DNA from 2 places in the Allobosea sp. P4_H5 genome. Region 1 is predicted to be linked to the other one. Evidence: predicted binding sites of a transcription regulator. Region 1 holds the regulator's gene; the other holds the start of a gene.
What was found. The regulator PhoB, encoded in region 1, activates phosphate uptake and scavenging genes when phosphate is short. The targets are predictions, from matches to a motif close to TGTCATNNANCTGTCAT.

Region 1 (3,382 bases):
ACCGAGACGGATGGCGTCACGCCCGCACTCTGGCATCTGTTCGCGGTCACCGAATGGACTGGCGGCGACCCCAAGATCAGCAATGACGAGCATAGCGAGATCCGCTGGTTCAACTTCGATTAGGCCCGATCGCTGACCCCGCTGGCATCGGAGGCGTATCGCCCGGTCTTCGCCCGGCTGGCCGCGGCGTTCGGGCCGGAACCGTAGGCATCGGCATGGCGACGTTCGCGATCTATGCGGGCGCGGCGCTGGCGGAGATCGCCGGCTGCTTCGCCTTCTGGGCCTGGCTCAAGCTCGGCAAGTCGGTCTGGTGGCTGCTGCCAGGCCTGGTATCGCTCGCGGCTTTCGCCTGGTTGCTGGCCCTGCTCGACAGTCCAGCCGCCGGACGCGCCTTCGCCGCCTATGGCGGCGTCTATATCGTGGCGTCGCTGGCCTGGATGGCGCTGGTCGAGAAGGTCGCGCCGGATCGCTACGATCTGGCGGGCGCCGCGCTCTGTCTCGCCGGCGCCGCGATGATCGTCGCCGCGCCGCGCTGACAGAAGCGCTCAACTTCGCGCAAATGTCTCGTCGAAGGCATAACCGGCGCCGCGCACCGTACGCAGCGGGTCCTTGGCATTGGCGGGCGTGATCGCCTTACGCAGGCGCCCGACATGGACGTCGACAGTGCGCTCGTCGATATAGACGTCGCGGCCCCAGACGGCGTCGAGCAATTGCGCCCGGGAATAGACCCGGCCCGGCGCCTGCATCAGGAATTCGAGCAGGCGGAACTCGGTCGGCCCGAGATGCAGCTCGGCCCCGGCACGGCGGACACGGCGGGTGGTGCGGTCGAGCTCGAGATCGCCGGCAGCGAGCAAGCCGGCAACGTGGCCGGGCTTGGCACGGCGCAGCAGTGCCTGGATGCGGGCGATCAGTTCGGGCAGCGAGAACGGCTTGACGACATAGTCGTCGGCGCCGGTGGCAAGGCCACGCACGCGCTCGGTCTCCTCGCCGCGGGCCGTCAGCATGATGATCGGCACGCGCTCGGTGTCGCGGCGCGTGCGCAGGCGCCGGCAAAGCTCGATGCCGGAGAGGCCCGGCAGCATCCAGTCGAGCAGGACGAGGTCCGGCGTATGGTCGCGCAGATGCAGTTCGGCGTCGTCGCCGCGCGCCACGCTGTCGACCTCGAAGCCTTCGGCCTCGAGGTTGTAGCGCAGCAGCAGGGTGAGCGGCTCCTCGTCCTCGACGATCAGGATGCGTGCGGGCATGTCAGCGTCCGTTCAAGCGCCCGCCGGTTCAGCCATTGGCCGCCGGCAGGTCGACGAGGATGTTGGTGGTGTCGAGCTTCGGTCGGGTTTCGTCCATGGACTGCCCGGTGACGAGGTAGTGGATGGTCTCGGCGATGTTGGTGGTGTGGTCGCCGATGCGCTCGACATTCTTGGCGCAGAACAGGAGATGCGTGCAGAAGGTGATGTTGCGCGGATCTTCCATCATATAGGTCAGGAGCTCGCGGAACAGCGAGGTGTAGAGCGCGTCGATCTCGTCGTCGCGGCGCCAGACATCCATCGCCTTCTGCTCGTTGCTGGCGGCATAGGCGTCGAGCACGTCCTTGAGCTGGGCCTGGACCAGGCGGCTCATATGCTCGAGGCCGACGACGGCGCGATGCGGCGGCGAGAACTGGCCGGAGATCGCGACCGCGCGCTTGGCGATGTTCTTGGCGAGATCGCCGACACGCTCGATGTCGGCGGCGATGCGGATCGCCGAAATCAGCTCGCGCAAGTCGTTCGCCAGCGGCTGGCGGCGGGCGATGGTCAGCACCGCCTTTTCCTCGACCTCGCGCTGGAGATTGTCGAGGCGCTGGTCGGCGCTGATGATCTTCTGGGCGAGCGCGGTGTCGCGGCGCACCAGAGCCACGGTGGAGTCGCCGAGCATGCGCTCGGACATGCCGCCCATCTCGGCGAGGCTGCGGCGCAGCCCTTCGAGATCGGCGTCGTAGGAGCGGACGATATGGTCGGACATGGGGCGTATCCTTGGGGCTTGCCGACGCTTCGGAATGTCAACCGAAACGGCCGGTGACGTAGTCCTGCGTCTGCTTCTTATGCGGGTTCATGAAGATGGTGTTGGTGGCGTCGAACTCGATCACCTCGCCAAGGTACATGAAGGCGGTGTACTGCGAGATGCGCGCCGCCTGCTGCATGTTGTGGGTGACGATGACGATGGTGAAATCGCTCTTCAGCTGCTCGAGCAGGTCCTCGATCTTGCCGGTCGAGATCGGATCGAGCGCCGAAGTCGGCTCGTCGAACAGGATGACCTCGGGCTTCTGCGCGATGGTGCGCGCGATGCACAGGCGCTGCTGCTGGCCACCGGAGAGGCCCATGCCGGAGCTCTTCAGCTTGTCCTTGACCTCGTCCCAGAGGGCGGCGCGGCGCAGCGCGCCCTCGACGCGATCGTCGAGCTCCGACTTCGGCGGCTTCTCGTAGAGGCGGATGCCGAAGGCGACATTGTCGTAGATCGACATCGGGAACGGCGTCGGCTTCTGGAAGACCATGCCGATGCGCGAGCGCAGTTCGTTCACGTCGACGTTGTTGGAGATGATGTTGCGACCGTCGAGCAGGATCTCGCCGGTCGCCTTCTGCTCGGGATAGAGCGAGTAGATGCGGTTGAAGATGCGCAGCAGGGTCGACTTGCCGCAGCCCGACGGGCCGATCAGCGCGGTGACGTGCCGGTCACGGAAGTCGAGGTTGATGTTCTTCAGCGCCTTGTGCTCGCCGTAGTAGAAATCGAGGTTCTTGACGGCGATGCGAACGGGAGCTTCGGCGTCCAGCGTCTGCGGGCTCAGTTCGAGGGTCGAAAGCATCTGCATGGTCCTTCCGATCGGACGCTTATCACTTGCCGCCGCGCACGATGCGCCGGGCGATGATGGAAAGCACGAGGATTGAGACGGTGATGATCAGCGATCCCGCCCAGGCGAGCTGCTGCCAGTTTTCGTAAGGGGCGGAGGCGAACTGATAGATCGTCACCGGCAGGTTGGAGACGCCGCCGACGAGGTTCGGCGAGAACCAGAAATTATTGTTGAGCGCTGTGAAGATCAGCGGCGCAGTCTCGCCGGCGATGCGGGCGAGGGCCAGCAGGATGCCGGTAACCATGCCCGACTTCGCCGCCCGCCAGGTCACCGAGGTGATGACGACGGAGGGCGGGGCGCCGAGCGCAGCACCCGCCTCGCGCAGGGAGCCGGGAACAAGGCGCAGCATGTCCTCGGTGGTGCGCACGATCACCGGGATCGCGATGATGCCGAGGGCAACGCCGCCGGCCCAGCCGGAATAGCCGCGGAACGGCTCGACCATGATCACGTAGACGAACAGCCCGATCAGGATCGAAGGCGCCGAGAGCAGGATGTCGTTGATGA
Region 2 (3,382 bases), on a different contig from region 1:
GTCGATTCGACCTTCCGCCTGCTGCAATTCGTCTCGGCCTCGCTCTATTCTCTGGGGCACGGCGCCAATGACGCGCAGAAGACGATGGGCATCATCGCCGTGCTGCTGTTCTCGCACGGCATGATGGGCGAGACCTTCTCGGTGCCGTTCTGGGTGGTGATCTCCTGCCAGGCGGCGATGGCACTCGGCACGCTCTGCGGCGGCTGGCGCATCGTCCACACCATGGGCTCGAAGATCACGCGGCTCTCGCCGCAGCAGGGCTTCTGCGCCGAGACCGGCGGCGCGATCACCCTGTTCCTGGCGACCTATCTCGGCGTCCCCGTCTCGACCACGCACACCATCACCGGCGCGATCATCGGCGTCGGCGCGGCACGTCGGGTCACCGCAGTGCGCTGGGGCGTCGCCCGCGGCATCGTCTTCGCCTGGATCGTCACCATGCCGGCGGCGGGACTGATCTCGGCGCTGGCCTATGCCCTGTCAGGCTTCTTCCTGACCGGCCGTTGAGGCGCTTCCGCCTCTAGTTGGAACCACACCGTCTTTCCGGGGCAGGCCGAAGGCCTGAGCCCGGAACCCAGAACCGATGCCCTCTCCGGAAAAGCGCGTCGGCCACAACGCCATCCTGACAACCGGCATCGGTTCTGGGTTCCGGGCCCTTCGCTGCGCGAAGTCCCGGAATGACGGCGTGGTTCCGCATGAAATCGGCATGCTCTAGCCGAGCAGCGGGAGCGCATAGGTCGGGCTACGTCCGGCGCGGGCAAAGAGCGCAAGACAGCTCAACGGGTCCATCACCGCGCCGTTCCAGCTGATGTCACCACGATGGATGCCGCCGCCGATGAAGACGCTGTCGATGCCAGCGCCTTGCGCACCCGCAATGTCATGCTCCAGTGAATCGCCGATCGCGACGACGCGGCTACGGTGGAGCCCGAGCTTCGCCAGGCAGGTGCGATAGATCCGCGGCTGCGGCTTGCCGTGATAGCGAACCGTGCCGCCCAGCTGCTCATAGGCACGTGCGACGAAGCCGGGCGCCTCCTGCAGACCACCATCCGGGCTGGCGCGATGCAGGTCGGGATTGGCGCAGACCAGCGGCAGCCGGCGCGCGCTGGCCGCTTCGAGCAAGTTAATCCAGCCGGCGACCGACTGCCGGGGTGGGTCCATCGTCATCAGCAGGATGAAGTCGGCCAGGATGACATCATCGACCAGGTCGAGGCCGAGCCCCTCCGCCAGGTGCGCCTCGCCCTCGCGCGCCAGCAGCAGGCAGCGGCGGCCGAGCGCGCGGTGGAACGGCTCGTCGCGCGCCGCCAATGCATCGCGGGCGTCGTCCCCGGCCGAGATGACCTCGTCATAAAGCTCGCCTGCGAAGCCCATCTTCGCCAGCAGCGCTGCGTTCTCGGCTCCGCGGCGCCCGGAATTCGAGAGGATGATCACGCGCTTGCCCGCCCGGCGCAGCATCTCCAACGCGGCCACGGCACCGGGATAGGGCCGGACGCCGTCGTGCAACACGCCCCATTGGTCGAGAAGGAAATCGTCATAGCGCGGCATCAACGCCGCCAGATTGTCCGGAAAGGTTGTGGGAGGAAGATTTTGCATCGCTTGGGTTGGTGCGCGGGTCAATCGTCGCGGTGGACAAGGCCACTATAGTCGTAAGACGAGACGTCCTGCCCGGCTGGAATATGACAGTTTTGTGTCACATACTATAGCCAGCTCATAATCAAGATCGACCGGGAGAGACGCCGACTATGACCAAGACGCTGACTTGCCTGACCGCCACGACCTCGCTGCTTCTGGGCCTCGGGCTCGCTGGCGCGGCACAGGCACAGGACGCCTGCCCCAATCGCGGCCAGCTCGACACGATGTATTGCGACGCCAACAAGGACCTGGTCGCCGACGTGCCGACCGAGGCCTCGAAGCTGAAGGACCCGTCGGCGCTGGTCTGGGCCTATACGCCGGTCGAGGACCCCGCCGTCTACGCCAACATCTTCAAGCCGCTGACCGACCATCTCGCCGCCTGCACCGGCAAGCGCATCGTCTATTATCCCGTGCAGTCGAACTCGGCCGAGATCGAGGCGATGCGCTCGGGTCGCCTGCATTTCGCCGGCTTCTCGACCGGCCCGACCGGCTTTGCCGTCAACCTCGCCGGCGCAATCCCGTTCGCCGCCAAGGGCTCGGCCGCCGGCGTGCGCGGCTACAATCTCGTCGCGGTGGTCAAGGCCTCCAGCCCCTATCAGAAGCTGTCGGACCTCAAGGACAAGAAGGTCGCTCACACCTCGCCCTCGTCCAACTCGGGCAACCTCGCCCCGCGCGTACTGTTCCCCGAATTCGGGCTCGAGGCCGACAAGGACTACAAGCCGCTGATGTCGGGCGGCCACGACAAGTCGATCCTCGGTGTCGTCTCGGGCGACTACGACATGGGCGCGGTCGCCGGCGACGTCTATGAGCGCATGATCGTGCGCGGCACGATCAAGAAGGACGATACTCGCGAGATCTATCGCAGCGCTATCTTCCCGACCTCGTCCTTCGCCTATGCGCACGATCTGAAGCCCGAGCTCGCCAAGAAGCTGACCGACTGCTTCTTCTCCTTCCGCTTCACCCCGGAAATGACCAAGGAGTTCAACGGCGACGACCGCTTTCTGCCGATCACTTACCAGAAGGACTGGGCGGTCGTGCGTGACGTCGCCGAGAAGTCGGGCACGCCCTACAACAAGTCGGCCTACGACACCGAGGCCAAGCGCGAGGCCGACGAGCTCGCCAAGAAGAAGGCGCAGCAGCCCGTGCCAGCCAAGGCTCCCTGACGCGAAAGCCATAGCAAGCTCATGAGCGCGCTTCCCGCCGCAGAGGCGCCCGGCCATGGCCGGGCGCTCGTCATCCGCAACCTCGTCAAGGAGTATCGCAAGGGCCAGCCGGTCCTGCGCGACATCTCGCTGAGCGTCACCGAGCCTGGCATCGTCGCGATCATCGGCCCCTCCGGTACCGGCAAGTCGACGCTGATCCGCTGCATCAACCGGCTGGTCGACCCGACTTCCGGCTCGATCATGCTGGGCGGAACCGACCTGGCGAAGCTGCAGGGCGAGCCTCTCAGGGCTGCGCGCCGGCGCCTCGGCATGGTCTTCCAGGAGTACAATCTGGTCGAGCGGCTGACGGTGATCGAGAACGTGCTCTGCGGCCGGCTCGGCTATGTCCCGGTCTGGCGCGCCTGGACGCGGCGCTTCCCCGAAGAAGACATCGCCCGCGCCTTCGCGCTGCTGGAATCGGTCGGCCTCGGCGACTTCGCCACCCGCCGCGCCGACCAGCTCTCCGGCGGCCAGCGCCAGCGCGTCGGCATCGCCCGCGCGGTGATGCAGGAGCCGGACCTGATCCTCGCCGACGAGCCGACCTCCTCGCTCGA

Region 2: phnD (phosphate/phosphite/phosphonate ABC transporter substrate-binding protein) is a predicted target of PhoB. The motif match lies at 1,671-1,687, and genes of this name have one in related genera.

Annotation. Positions count from the first base shown of each region.
Region 1 covers NZ_JBFUKM010000013.1:173,253-176,634, forward strand. The annotation lists gene AC1DS0_RS24740 (NUDIX hydrolase) at 1-123, shown strand, start outside; gene AC1DS0_RS24745 (YnfA family protein) at 216-536, shown strand; gene phoB (phosphate regulon transcriptional regulator PhoB) at 546-1,244, opposite strand; gene phoU (phosphate signaling complex protein PhoU) at 1,273-1,995, opposite strand; gene pstB (phosphate ABC transporter ATP-binding protein PstB) at 2,033-2,833, opposite strand; gene pstA (phosphate ABC transporter permease PstA) at 2,862-3,382, opposite strand, start outside.
Region 2 covers NZ_JBFUKM010000001.1:100,872-104,253, reverse strand. The annotation lists gene AC1DS0_RS00510 (inorganic phosphate transporter) at 1-504, shown strand, start outside; gene AC1DS0_RS00505 (TIGR01459 family HAD-type hydrolase) at 709-1,539, opposite strand; gene phnD (phosphate/phosphite/phosphonate ABC transporter substrate-binding protein) at 1,737-2,789, shown strand; gene phnC (phosphonate ABC transporter ATP-binding protein) at 2,811-3,382, shown strand, end outside.